DNA from 3 places in the Streptosporangium sp. NPDC002607 genome. Region 1 is predicted to be linked to each of the others. Evidence: riboswitches for the same ligand, from Rfam matches in the RefSeq annotation. Region 1 holds a riboswitch; each other region holds the start of a gene.
What was found. Region 1 has a riboswitch for cobalamin ahead of bluB (5,6-dimethylbenzimidazole synthase). Riboswitches for the same ligand answer to the same signal wherever they lie in the genome.
Positions count from the first base shown of each region.

Region 2: another riboswitch for cobalamin. It lies ahead of ACWD3H_RS04520 (ribonucleoside-diphosphate reductase subunit alpha); the one in region 1 lies ahead of bluB (5,6-dimethylbenzimidazole synthase).
Region 3: another riboswitch for cobalamin. It lies ahead of ACWD3H_RS35255 (ABC transporter substrate-binding protein); the one in region 1 lies ahead of bluB (5,6-dimethylbenzimidazole synthase).

Region 1 covers NZ_JBSFWD010000022.1:78,414-82,605, reverse strand. The annotation lists gene ACWD3H_RS24565 (hypothetical protein) at 1-365, opposite strand, end outside; gene ACWD3H_RS24560 (recombinase family protein) at 762-1,325, opposite strand; gene ACWD3H_RS24555 (hypothetical protein) at 1,338-1,529, opposite strand; gene bluB (5,6-dimethylbenzimidazole synthase) at 1,634-2,278, opposite strand; cobalamin riboswitch at 2,309-2,507, opposite strand; gene ACWD3H_RS24545 (DUF4158 domain-containing protein) at 2,522-2,857, opposite strand; gene ACWD3H_RS24540 (sensor histidine kinase) at 3,659-4,192, shown strand, end outside.
Region 2 covers NZ_JBSFWD010000003.1:118,999-123,190, reverse strand. The annotation lists gene ACWD3H_RS04520 (ribonucleoside-diphosphate reductase subunit alpha) at 1-1,747, opposite strand, end outside; cobalamin riboswitch at 1,864-2,065, opposite strand; gene ACWD3H_RS04515 (tripartite tricarboxylate transporter substrate-binding protein) at 2,070-3,092, opposite strand; gene glmS (glutamine--fructose-6-phosphate transaminase (isomerizing)) at 3,198-4,192, opposite strand, start outside.
Region 3 covers NZ_JBSFWD010000042.1:37,365-41,556, forward strand. The annotation lists gene ACWD3H_RS35235 (ABC transporter permease) at 1-320, shown strand, start outside; gene ACWD3H_RS35240 (hypothetical protein) at 834-1,028, shown strand; gene ACWD3H_RS35245 (NUDIX hydrolase) at 1,012-1,209, shown strand; gene ACWD3H_RS35250 (hypothetical protein) at 1,318-1,674, shown strand; cobalamin riboswitch at 1,857-2,055, shown strand; gene ACWD3H_RS35255 (ABC transporter substrate-binding protein) at 2,224-3,420, shown strand; gene ACWD3H_RS35260 (iron chelate uptake ABC transporter family permease subunit) at 3,417-4,192, shown strand, end outside.

The DNA.
Region 1 (4,192 bases):
CCCAGTGCTTCTTGGCCTGGCACCAGGCGAGCCAGGACGTGACGGCGACGCGGTTGCGGTTCCAGGTCGCCGGCGTCGAGCCGGAGGGCGACGCGCTCCGCAGCCAACATCGCGCCCTCGACCTGCACCAGCAGTCGGACCCGCTCGGACTCGGGCACCTGGTCGTTGAGCAGCACCCGCTCGACCAGTGCGCTGGCGGCCCCGAGGTAGCTGCCCGTCATCAGCAGTTGGAACCAGGCGAAGCCTGCGGTCAGCAGCTCGACCTCCATCTGCCCGTCGTCGTACTTCGAGGACGGGAACAACCCCATCGGCACCACGTCGTCGAAGGTGACCTGCTCGCCCTCCGCCCCCTCGCTGATGGTCAACCCCTCAGAATCCGCGAGGCGCTATTGGACGAACTCTCGACGCCATGACGTAATGGCCTCATGGCGTCGTGACGTCATGAGGCCACAATCTCGGACCGAGGAGCCGTGAACGAGATTCGATGGCCGGGGGCCGAAGGTCCTCGGGCGCCGATCGCCCCGACCATCTACGGCCCCGGCCTCGACGGGCGATCGTCACGGCCTTGCCACGATCCCTCAGAGTCGGGGACAGGGCCGGGGCCCGCGAGTCAGGGTCGGGGCCATGCGAGAGGTGACCTTGCTGGGTGGTCCTTTGGACGGGGCGATGCTCCCCGGGGCGATGGTGCTGGCGGACGACGCGTTGGAGGGGTGCCACCGGAATACGGCAGAAACGGGCCGCGGGGGTGAGGTAACTGCTTGTCAGCTGCCTGAGAGTGCCTCGTAGGCGGTGGAACGGCCGATCTTGAGGGTGCGGGCGGCTTCGGTGACGGAGACGCCGTCGTCGACCAGGCGGCGCAGGGTGGCCAGTTCGGCGGGGCCGATGACGGTGGGGCGGCCCATCTTCTTCTTGCCGGGCAGCATGTTGCCGTCGGCTTCGCGGCGTTTGGCGGCTTCGATGCCCTCGACTTGGCGTTCGGCGCGGAGTTCGAGTTCGAACTCGGCCGCGGCGGCCAGGGCGGTGAACATGAACCGGCCTTCTTTGGTGTCGAGGTCGAAGTTCTCGGTGAGGCTGATGACCTTGACGCCGCGTTCACGGAGGGTGTTGACGGTGGTGAGGACGTGGGCGGCGGAGCGTCCCCACCGGTCGGACTTCCAGAACTTGACGGTGTCGCCGGCCTTGGCGGTGGTCAGGAGCCGTTCCCATTCGGGCCTGTTGGTTCCGCGTTTGCCCGACAGCTTCTCGGTGAACAGGCGGTCGTACCCGGATTCGGCGATGGCGTCGATCTGGAGCTGGGGGTTCTGGTCGCGGGAGGAGACCCGCACGTAGGCGTAGGTTCAGCCGTTCTCGGCGGCCTTGGCCCGGTCAGCCTGGGTGAAGAAGGCGAGGCAGCCGGGCCGTCGGCAGCGCAGGCCGTCCCCAACGTCGGCGGCGTCCCAGACCAGCCCGTCAATTTCCAGGGGGATGCGGGTGGGGTCGCACGCCGCAGCTTCCCATCCGCCGGTGGTCCCGCCCGGGCTGGCCTTCATCTCGTGAGAGACCACGACGACGTGGGCGTACTTGTCCTTGATGGTGGCGCGGCTGCGCCCAGCAGTCGGGCGCTCGAGGCGATGGTGGCGTCAGGTTGGGTGAGTTAGCGGTGGCCGAGGCCGCTCGTCCCCCATTGGTCGTGATGGATGGCGGCGGCCAGCGGGCGCCGTCGCCGCCATCCGTGCCGTTCCAGATCAGGGGCCTCTTCGAGGTGGGTGACGGGACCGAGACACAGCCACGCGACCGGACGGATCTGAACGGGGATACCGAGCAGGTCCCGCACAAAAGGCTCACGGTAGAACGACACCCAGCCGATGCCGAGCCGTTCGGCGGTCGCGGCCAGCCACAGGTTCTGGATGGCCAGGCACACCGAGTACAGGCCGGCGTCGGCGATGGCGTGGCGGCCGAGCACCGCGGGACCGCCCCTGTCCTGGTCATAGGTGACCACGACGGACAGCGTCGACTCGCGCACCCCGTCGATCTTGATCTGGGCGAACCGCCGGGCGGCCTCGCCATCGAGGGTGGCGGCGAAGGTCGCCCGCTCGTGCTGGACGTGGTCGTGGAAGGCGCCGCGGATCTCGGCGTCGCGCACCACGACGAAGTCCCACGGCTGGGACAGCCCGACGCTGGGGGCGGCGTGAGCCGCCGACAGCACGCGGTGCAGCACCTCGTCCGGCACGGGTCCGCCGGTGAACTGGCCTCGCACGTCGCGGCGGCGGTGAATGACATCGTAAAGCTGGCTGTTCATGGGCAGGCTCCCGCTGCGTCGTGCCCCTGGCGGGGCGATGGGCGCGAGGCCGGTCTTCGGACTCCCGGATCAACACCTGACCGCCCGCCTTCCCAGCCCTTACGAGCCAGTGGCTGTGCTTCGCACGTGGACGGCGGCTTCCCGGTCACCGCGGCGGGCCCGTGCCGGAATCACACCGGCTTCCCGATTCTCCTCGCGACCGCAAGGCACCTCGCAACAGTTCGCCGAGAGTACGGTAGCTGATCACCTCACCGCTTGCGATTGTGGCCGGGCCGGGTCCTTGAGGATCTTCCGCCACAGCGCCGAGGCGAAGGCGTCCACGTCGACCGACAGGACCACCGTGCCCGGCGTCCCGTCGGCCCCTTCGCGTTCCAACTCGATCCGCTCGGGGACGAACACCGCCCGGGCGTGGCGTTGGGCCTTCAACCACACCAGCAGCGCCAGCAGATGCTGATCATCCTTCGTCCTACCGCGCGCCCACTCCACCTCAACGGCAGACGGGGTGAACATCTCCGCGAGCTCCCGCGCCGAAACCGCCCGCGCGAACCTCGGGTACGCCGTCCGATCAATCGACGCCACCCAGATCCCCGGAAACCGCCACCAACCAGCACGAACCCCGCGAGTCTAACGACCAGTGATCAACAGCGCGGCCCGTTTCTGCCGTAGACCAGGCTCCAGGACGGAAGGGGAGCAGACACCCTGAGCAGACGCGTCAGCAGTCCTACCCCTGTTCCCGGGGGCCACGGATAGGACTTCCAGTCCCGTCCGCCGGTCTGCAGCAGCACGAAACTCTCTAGCATCGACTCGAACATCCCGGACTCCTCCTCAGAGGAGTTCGCCCCTCGCGGGGTCGGGGTCGAGGAACAGCGGGACAGTCGTTGGCGGTGAGAAAGATCTTGTTTCTCGTTGTGGCGGTGGGCTGGTCGAATGCGAAAGGGTCAGGCGGTCAGAGCCCGCTGAAGTGAGGGCGCGGCTCCGGAAGACACCGCCCCGACGCCCTGCACAGTCTTCCGCGACCTGCGACGCAGCGGTTTACCGCCAATGACTGTCCCGCTGTTCCTCAACCCCGGACATGCACGGCGACGCCCGCAAGGAGCAGCGTCGTCGCATGGACGTGGCGTAGATCGTGCAACCGGGCCGCAGGGAGCGGATTCTCCCAAGGAGGAGTGCGCGACCCGCCGGGCGGATGATGGCCGGTGTACCTTTGGCCGATCATCTGACGAGGCCGTCACCGGTGACGATGAACACGTGCGAACCATCGTCGCTGAGGCCACTGCCTTCGGGCTCCTGACAGCGGCCTCACCCGCCGGTCACACCAGCTGTGCCCGCGTGGGACGAGTCTTCATATGAGCTGCGAGGGTGGCTATGTGGTGGATCGGCTTGCTCGCAGCCGTCGTTCTCCTGTCGTACGTGGCCTACCGGTGCACGGCGAGCGTGACGGCGTGGAGTGCCGCGGCCGCGATCGTCGCGGCCACGGGTGTCGTCGCCGTCCTCGGCCGGACTCCGCTGGAGATCGTCGGCACGGCGCTACTGGCCGTGGGGCTGGGCGCGACGAGCTGGGCCCTGGGCAGGACGGCCCGGCTGCGCGGGGCGCGACGCCGGGCGCTGGCGGCCTACCGCTCGGGAGAGTGGGCAGTGCCCGGCCTGGCAGCGGCCTCCGAACGGCACAGGCTCGCCGCCGACCTCCATGACACCGCGGCGCATCGGCTGACCGGCATCATGATCGGCGCTTCGTCCGCGCTGCACGTCGCCGATCCCCGGCTGAAGGCCGAAGCGAGCGCGCACGCGGCGACAGAGGGGAGGTTGGCCGTGGCCGAGCTCACCCGGCTGACCGCCCTCGATCAGCAGGCGGCGCGAACCGACCTGGCAGAGGTCGACGCGCTGGTCGCGGGATGGCCGGGGCGGCCACCGGTC
Region 2 (4,192 bases), on a different contig from region 1:
CGTAGCAACCGGCGATGGAGGCGATCGTGGCCGTGGGCGCGATCGCGATCATCAGCGAGTTACGCAGCCCCGTTCCGGCGATCCGCTCCCTGAGCTCCGTCCACGCGGCCGACGTCGCGGCCCCGTAGTGGTCGGGGTGGAGCACCCCGGCGGCGGCCCTGGTCTCCTGGTACGAGGGGTGGCGGCCCCGCTCCGCGGCCAGGTCCGAGGAGGTCCGGTAGGCGGCCAGCGCGATCTCCTCGGAGATCCGGGTGGACAGCTCCAGCGCCCGCGGCGAGTCGAACGGCAGCCGCAGCGTGAACAGCACGTCGGCCAGGCCCATCACGCCGAGCCCGATCGGGCGCCACCTCTGGTTGGCGGCCCGGGCCTCGGAGGTCGGATAGAAGCCCAGGTCAATGGTGCGGTCGAGGAACCGCACGGCGGTGCGGACCGTCGCGCGCAGCCGCGCCCAGTCGATCCCGTCTCCGGACTCCCCGGACAGGTGGGCGGCCAGGTTGATCGAGCCGAGGTTGCAGACCGCGGTCTCGGCGTCGCTGGTGACCTCGAGGATCTCGGTGCAGAGGTTCGACAGATGGATGACGTTTTCCGGCCTGGCCGTCTGGTTGGAGGTCCGGTTGGCCGCGTCCTTGAAGGTCATCCAGCCGTTGCCGGTCTGGGCGAGCGTGCGCATCATCCGGCCGTACAGGGTGCGGGCGGGGAGCTGCGCGGTGAACCGGCCCTCGGCCTCGGCGGCCCGGTAGGCGTCGTCGAACGCGGCGCCGTACAGGTCGGTGAGGTGCGGGACCTCCTTGGGGTCGAACAGTGACCAGACGCCGTCGGCCTCGACCCGGCGCATGAACTCGTCGGGGATCCAGTTGGCCAGGTTCAGGTTGTGCGTGCGGCGGGCCTCCTCGCCGGTGTTGTCGCGCAGTTCGAGGAACTCCTCGATGTCGGCGTGCCAGGGCTCCAGGTAGACGCAGGCCGCGCCCTTGCGGCGGCCGCCCTGGTTGACCGCGGCGACGCTTGCGTCCAGGGTGCGCAGCCAGGGCACGATGCCGTTGGAATGGCCGTTGGTACCGCGGATCAGCGAGCCCCGCGAGCGGATCCGGCTCCAGGCGATCCCGATGCCCCCGGCGTACTTCGACAGCCGCGCGACCTGCCCGTAGCGCTCGTAGATGGCCTCCAGCTCGTCGCGGGGCGAGTCGAGCAGGAAGCACGAGGAGAGCTGGGGCCTGCGCGAGCCGGAGTTGAAGAGCGTGGGCGAGCTGGGCAGGTAGGACAGGGTGGCCATGAGCGCGTACAGCTCGGCGGCCTCCTCGACGGTCTCGGACAGGCCGCAGGCCACCCGGAGGAAGAAGTGCTGCGGGCGCTCCAGCACCTTGCGGGTGCGCGGGTGACGCAGCAGGTAGCGGTCGTAGACGGTACGCAGCCCGAAGTACTCGAATCTGGCGTCGGCGTCCGGCTCGATGAGCGCGTCCAGGACTCCGGCGTGGGCGGCCACGAACTCCGCGAGCCCGTCGGCGATCAGCCCCGCCTCGTGCGTCGCGGCGACCGACTCGGAGAAGTCGCGGACGCCGTGCTCGGCGGCCTCGTCGGCGATCAGCTCGGCCAGCAGCGCGGCGGCGACCCTGGAGTTCTCGGGGTCGGTGATCACCCGGGCCGCCGCCTCGTCGATGGCCAGCCTGCGATCGACCGGCGCGTTCCCGGCGTTCTCCGCCACGGTTCCCGCCGCGATCCCTGCTGCGGTCTCTGCCAAGGCCTGTGTCACGTGGTGTTCCTCGCTCGCTCTGACTTCCCCGTACGGCTCCGCCGGAGGGGCACGCGTCCGCGAGCGATCCCGGGCACGCCGGACCGCCTCGTTCCGCGGGCCCTCCCACGAGGCCCTGGACAATCACGTCGCCGGCAGGTCTTCGGACTCACGGGCGCCCTGCGCATGCCTACCGGCCGTCGCTTCCCGGGCATGGTTCACCCAGTGCTCACATGACGGCTTTCGTTCCCGTTCACCGCTGCGGGGCAGTCCCGGAATCTCACCGGGTTCCCTCTTGCCTCGCCCCTCCCGGGGCGAACCAGCAACGAGCAGGATCCTACATCTAGGGGCGTCTGACGCAACTACCCCAACAAGTTGTGTCGGAGGACTTCAGTAGCCCGAGCTCGTGAAGCACCCCGCGGGTGCGGGCCGTCTCGGTGAAGAGCCACTGGCGGAAGTCGTCACCGCTGAGGTAGACCCGGCTCCATCCATTGGCCGCGCACAGGGCGCGCCAGCGCGGCGCGGCGTCGATCCTGTCACACAGGGCGATCGCGGCGTCCCGGTCCGTCTGGCTCATGCCCTTGGGTCCCAGCAGGCCGCACCAGTCGCTGTACTCCAGCCGGACCTCGACCTCCAGGAGCGTCGGCGCGTCGATCCCGTCGAGCCGGCTGCCCGAGGAGACCACCAGGGGACGCAGGCGGCCCGCGGTGACCTCGGGCCGCAGGGCGCGGGCCGACCCCAGCAGGGCCGCCACCCGTCCGACCTGGAGCGCCTCGGCGGCATCCTCGGCGCCGAGGAACCCCGCGTACTCCAGCAACCGGGCGTCCACCCCGAGGCACTTGCCGATCATGCCGTAGAGCACGTGGTCGGAACCGCCCTCCGGCCGGCCGCCGACCGTCAGCACCGCCGGGTTGCGGCGCAGCTCCGCGGCGAAGTCCTCGAAGGTGCGCAGGCGGGAGTCCGAGGGGACGACCAGGACCGTCCAGTCGCCGACCAGGCGGGCGAGAGGGGTGGTGGCGTCCACCACCGCGGCGGTGTTGGCGATCTCCGCGGCCGTCACCATCGGCATCGCGGCGACGAGCACCCTGCCCTCGCGCGTGAACGAGCCGTGTACGGCGCCGAACGCGTCACGCGGGACGGAACCCAGGGCTCCCGGCCGCCCGACGGCCATGGCGGAGCGCGCCAGCCCCGACAGGACCAGGACGGAGGCGAGCCTGCCCGCGATCCCGTCCCAGCCGTGGCCGTCGGCGGTGGGTTCGAGGATGCTCAGGCGGCCCACGGCCGAGTCGGCGGAGTCACCGTTCAGGTCGCAACCCGCGACGACCATGGCACCCGCCACCAGCGCGAAAAACCTCCTACGGCGCATAAGCGCCCCTTCCCCCAAGAACCCCCTATACCATAGGTTACCTCCTTATCACTATCTGTTACAGACCGGGGGCGGCCACCACCGGCGGCCGCCCCTGGAGCCGTCTCACTCCACCGTCACGCTCTTGGCCAGGTTGCGGGGCTTGTCGACGTCCCGCCCCAGCGCCACGGCGGCATGGTAGGCGAAGAGCTGGAGCGGGATCGACAGCAGGATCGGGTCCAGCTCGGTCTCGTTCCTGGGCACCACGACGCAGTCGTCGGCCAGCTTGGGGTCGGTCGTGCGGTGACCGACCATGAGCACCCGGCCGCCCCGGGCGCGGATCTCACCCAGCGTGGTGAGGTTCTTGTCCAGCAGCTCGTCGTCGGGGACGATCGCCACGGTCGGCATGTCCGGGCCGATCAGCGCCAGCGGCCCGTGCTTGAGCTCGCTGGCCGGGTACGCCTCGGCGTGCACGTAGGAGATCTCCTTGAGCTTCTGCGCGCCCTCGCGGGCCACCGGATATCCCCGGACCCGGCCCACGAACATCATGCTCGGCGCCTCGGCGTACTTCTGCGCCAGCTCCTTGAGCCGCGGCTCCAGCGTCAGGATCTCCTTGATCTGGTCCGGCAGCCTCCGCAGGCCCTCGCAGATCCGGCGGCCGTCGGCGGGGGACAGGTCACGCACCCGGCCGAGGTGCAGTGCGAGCAGCGCGAAGGCCACGGCGGTCGAGGTGAACGCCTTCGTGCTCGCCACCGAGACCTCGGGCCCCGCGTGCAGGTAGACGCCGCCGTCGCACTCACGGGCGATCGCGCTGCCCACGGTGTTGACGATGCCGAGCACCCGGCCGCCCTTGCGCTTGAGCTCCTGGACGGCGGCGAGGGTGTCGTAGGTCTCCCCCGACTGGCTGATCGCCACATACAGGGTGTCCGCCTCCACCACCGGGCTGCGGTAGCGGAACTCGCTGGCCGGCTCCGCGTCGGCCGGGATGCGCGCCAGCTCCTCGATGAGCTGCGCGCCGATCTGGCCCGAGTAGTACGCGGAACCACAGCCGATGATCTTCACCCGGCGGAACGAGCGGGTCTCCCGCGCGTCCATGTTGAGGCCGCCCAGGTGGGCGATGT
Region 3 (4,192 bases), on a different contig from region 1:
ACCTGCCTGCCACGCTGGGCGCGGCTCTCGCTCAGCTCCCCGCGGTATGGACCTTCTCCGGCCTGGCCCTCGCCCTGTTCGGCCTGCTGCCCCGCCTGGCCGCCGCGGCATGGGCGGTCCTGGCGCTGTTCCTGCTCTTCGGCCAGGTGGGCGCGCTACTGGAGCTGCCCCAGGTGCTGCTGGACCTGTCACCCTTCAGCCACCTGCCCACACTGCCGGGCGGCGAGGTCTCAGCGACCCCGCTGGTGGCCATGACCGCGATCGCCGCGGCGCTGACCATCGCCGGCCTGTACGGCTTCCGCCGCCGCGACGTCGGCTAAGCGTGTTCTTTAACCTCGGGCCTCGAACGGTTTTCGGGGGGTGCGGGTGGCCTCGGTGACTGAGACACCGTCGTCGACCAGGCGGCGCAGCGTCGCCGGTTCGGCGGACCCCCGCAAGACCTTCACTGGCGCTGAACCCGCCGCGGTCGACGCTCAGCTGGGTGGGTTCTTCCACCTGGACGTCGCCGCCCGCCGCCGGGCGATGGCCGCCAACGGGGCCCGCTCGGGCGCTGCAGTTGGGCACGGTGCGTTTCCTGGGCACCTTCCTACTGGACCCCCAAGTTCCGCCACCAGCACCTGGCCGGCCTTGGGCACCACATACGGCTCGGCGAAACTGCTGCCCGCGTCACCGCCGAGGCTGCCCCCGCCACCCGCTGACCTCATTCACAGAAACCCGCTCCGGTGGAAGATGATCTCCATCAGCGCGGAGCTCAGTAAGAAATTTCTGACCGTCTTCCCTGGTCAGATAGTTTCGTCGGCGCCCGAGTAAAGGTCGATAGTGGAGGGCCAGAGGTGGACGACGTTCTCGCCGCTGACGAAGCCGGCAACCTTCTGACCGCGTTTCATCCGGTTACGGAGGAAGTTCGCTTCGATGACGGACCCCTGCCGCTGGCGCTGACGGCGGTGTGGAATGACGAGCGGCTGCTGCTGGTCTCACCGCCTGCGCCGGTGCTGGGAACTGCCCGGCGGCATGATCGACCCAGGTGAGACACCACGCCAGGCGGCCCTGCAGACCGGCCTGGAGGTCGCTGACCTCGTGTTTGCCGGACACGCGCGTTTCGTGCTCGGCCCCGAGAGGCGCGTCGAGTACGCGGCCCTCTACACCGCGCTCACCACCGCGCACCCTGGCTTCACCCCCGACGAGGAGATCAGCGCGATCTGCTGGTAGGACGGCGTTCAGCCCCTCGTCGGCCGCGTCGAGCTGCTGGACGCCTATCTGGGAAAGCTGGCCAGGGTCAGGTAGCTCTGGATAGACCATCAGTGAAGCGCAGGACTGATGTCAGCGGAAACTCAGGTCTGTGACAGTGAAGTCGGGCAAGCGCAGAACATCGTGGCCAGCGCCTCGTACCGGCCCAACGCGCCCTCCACAGGCTCGCGGTGGTGCGGTCCATGGTCGCGGGTGGCGGCGATCGAGTGGCTGGATCCGCTGTGGCCCGCCGGTCACTGGGTCTCCGAGCAGATCCGGGCGGCGGGCGGTGAGCCGCTGCTGGCCGAAGCGGGCGAACGCACCACAGCCATCGACTGGGAGAGGTTGCGAGCCTCCCACCCCGAGGTGGTCCTGCTGATGCCCTGCGGCTTTCCTCCCGAGCGGACGCGAGCGGAGTGGCCTCTGCTGACCCGCCTTCCGGGCTGAGCCGACCTGCCGGCGGTCCGCGCGGGCCAGGTGTGGGTGCTGGACGGTCCGGCGTACTTCAACAGGCCCGGACCTCGCGTGGTGCGAGGGGTGGAGGTCCTCACCCAGGTGCTCCACGGTGTGCGCGCCGGTGCTCCCGTCGAATGTGGGGAGGCGCGCCGGGTCTGACGGGTGGTACGCACTTTGTCGTTGATGGGTGGTGTGCGAGCATGGTCGGCGTAGGCGAGCGCGGAACGAGGAAGCCGGTGTGAATCCGGCGCGGTCCCGCCACTGTGATCGGCGAGCGAATCCCGACGAAGCCACTGCCCGGATAACGGGTGGGAAGGCCGGGAGGAGCGTTGACCCGAGAGCCAGGAGACTCACGCGGTCGCCTCCTCAGAGAAATTGGGGCGGATCTCCCCAAGAGAGGAACGGTGATCGCCATGCCTGGACCTCGGCCTGTCGGCCCTGGGCATGCTCGGCGTGCTGGACTCTCCTGGTGACCCGGCCTCCCACCCGTCGCGGAGGCCGTCGAGGAACGGCGTCCGCGGCCCGCCTTCAGGAGCACGCATGGGCATCCCCCGCTCGATCACCGCGGCACTGCTCGCATCCTTACTCGCCGTCGCCGCCTGCGGCGCCCCGGACGCGGCCACGCCCGCGGCCCCGGCGGCCGAGGGCCGCTGCGTCACCGGTTTCGACCCGGGCCGGGACTACTTCCCGGTCAAGCAGAAGGTGGAGCACGCGACGAACTTCACGCTGACCTACGCCAAGAACCATCAGGTCCTCACTGTCAAGCAGCCCGCCCCCGGTGCCAAACCGGAGACCTACGTGCTGGTGCGGTGCGGTACTCCGGCTCCCGCGCTCACCGGCGAGCTGGCCGCGGCGGTCACCGTCGAGACCCCGATCGAGCGGCTGTTCTCCGCTTCGACCACCCACCTGCCGTTCATCACCGACCTGGGCGTGCTGGAGCGGCTCACCGGTGTTTCGTCGGCCGGGTACATCACCTCCCCTCAGGTACTGGCCCAGGTGAAGGCCGGGAAGATCACCGAGTACGCCAAGGGTCAGGAAGTCGACACCGAGAAGGTGATCGCCGCCAAGCCGGACGTGCTGATGAGCGGCGGCACCGAGGACAAGGCCTACGGCCCGTTGCGCCAGGCCGGGATCAAGGTGGTGGCCAACGCAGAATGGCTGGAGTCCACCGCGCTGGGCCGCGCCGAGTGGATCAAGGTGATGGCCGCGCTGACCGGTACCGAGGCCAAGGCCGGTGAGGTGTTCGGCAAGGTCGAGACCGACTACACCGCCCTGGCCGCCAAGGCCAAGGCCTCCGCGCCGGTCACCGTGCTGCCGGGCCAGATGTATGAGGGGCAGTGGTCGGTGCCCAACGGCGGCAGCTACGTCGCGGGGCTGATCAAGGACGCGGGCGGCACCTATCCGTGGGCGGACACGCCGGGCCCCGGCAGCACCACCATGGACCTGGAGGCTGTGCTGTCCAAGGCCAAGGACGCCAAGGTGTGGCTGGCCACCGTGAACGAGTGGAAGAGCCTGGCCGATGTGGAGAAGGCCGACCCGCGCTATGCCAAGTTCGGCGCGTTCGAGTCCGGGAGCCTCTGGTCGGCGAACAGGACGCTCGGGCCGGGGGGCGGCAACGACTTCTACGAGCGCGGCGTCGGCCACCCGGACCTGATCCTGGCCGACCTGGTCGCGATCTTGCGCCCCGACCTCGCGCCAGGGCACGCCTTCACCTTCTACCAGCAGCTGACCAGGTGACGGCTCTGGCCCTCGCGGGTGTTCCGGCGGCGGCCCAGCGCCGCCGGAGCGTCGTCCTGGCCGCCATCGGGATCACGGTGCCGCTGACGTTCGCGCTGGCGGTCCTGCTCGGCTCGACCTCGATCCCGCTGAACCAGGCGCTGCTCGCTCTGGTGCGTGACACCGGCGCGGACCCGGGGGTTCAGGAGATCATCTGGACGGTACGGCTGCCGCGCGCCATCACCGCGGCCCTGGCCGGAGCGGCCCTGTCGGTCTCGGGAGTACAGCTGCAGACCCTGTTTCGCAACCCGCTGGCCGAGCCGTACATCCTGGGGGTGAGCTCGGGTGCGAGCCTGGGCGTGGCTCTGGTGATCATCGGGTGGGGCGGCGCGGCCGGCGCGTTCACCGCGGGCATCGCGGGCCTGGGCCGGGCGGGCGTGGTGGTGGCCGCCTCAGCCGGTGCGGCCACGGTGCTGGGGCTGGTGATGGTGCTGTCGCGGCGGGTCAGGTCGGTGGTGACGTTGCTGATCATCGGCGTGATGGTGGGGTCGGCCGCCGTCTCGGTGATCACCTTGCTGCTGGTCTACACCGACCCGCAGCGGGCCCAGCAGTTCATCATGTGGGGTCTGGGCAGCTTCGCCGGCACCACCTGGGGGGACCTCGGGGTGTTCGTGCCGGTCTGTGTGGCCGCGCTGGCGGGTGCGCTGGCCGGGGTCAAAGCGCTCAACGCGCTGCTGCTGGGCGAGAACTACGCGCGCACGATGGGCGTGCGGGTACGGGTGGTGCGCACGCT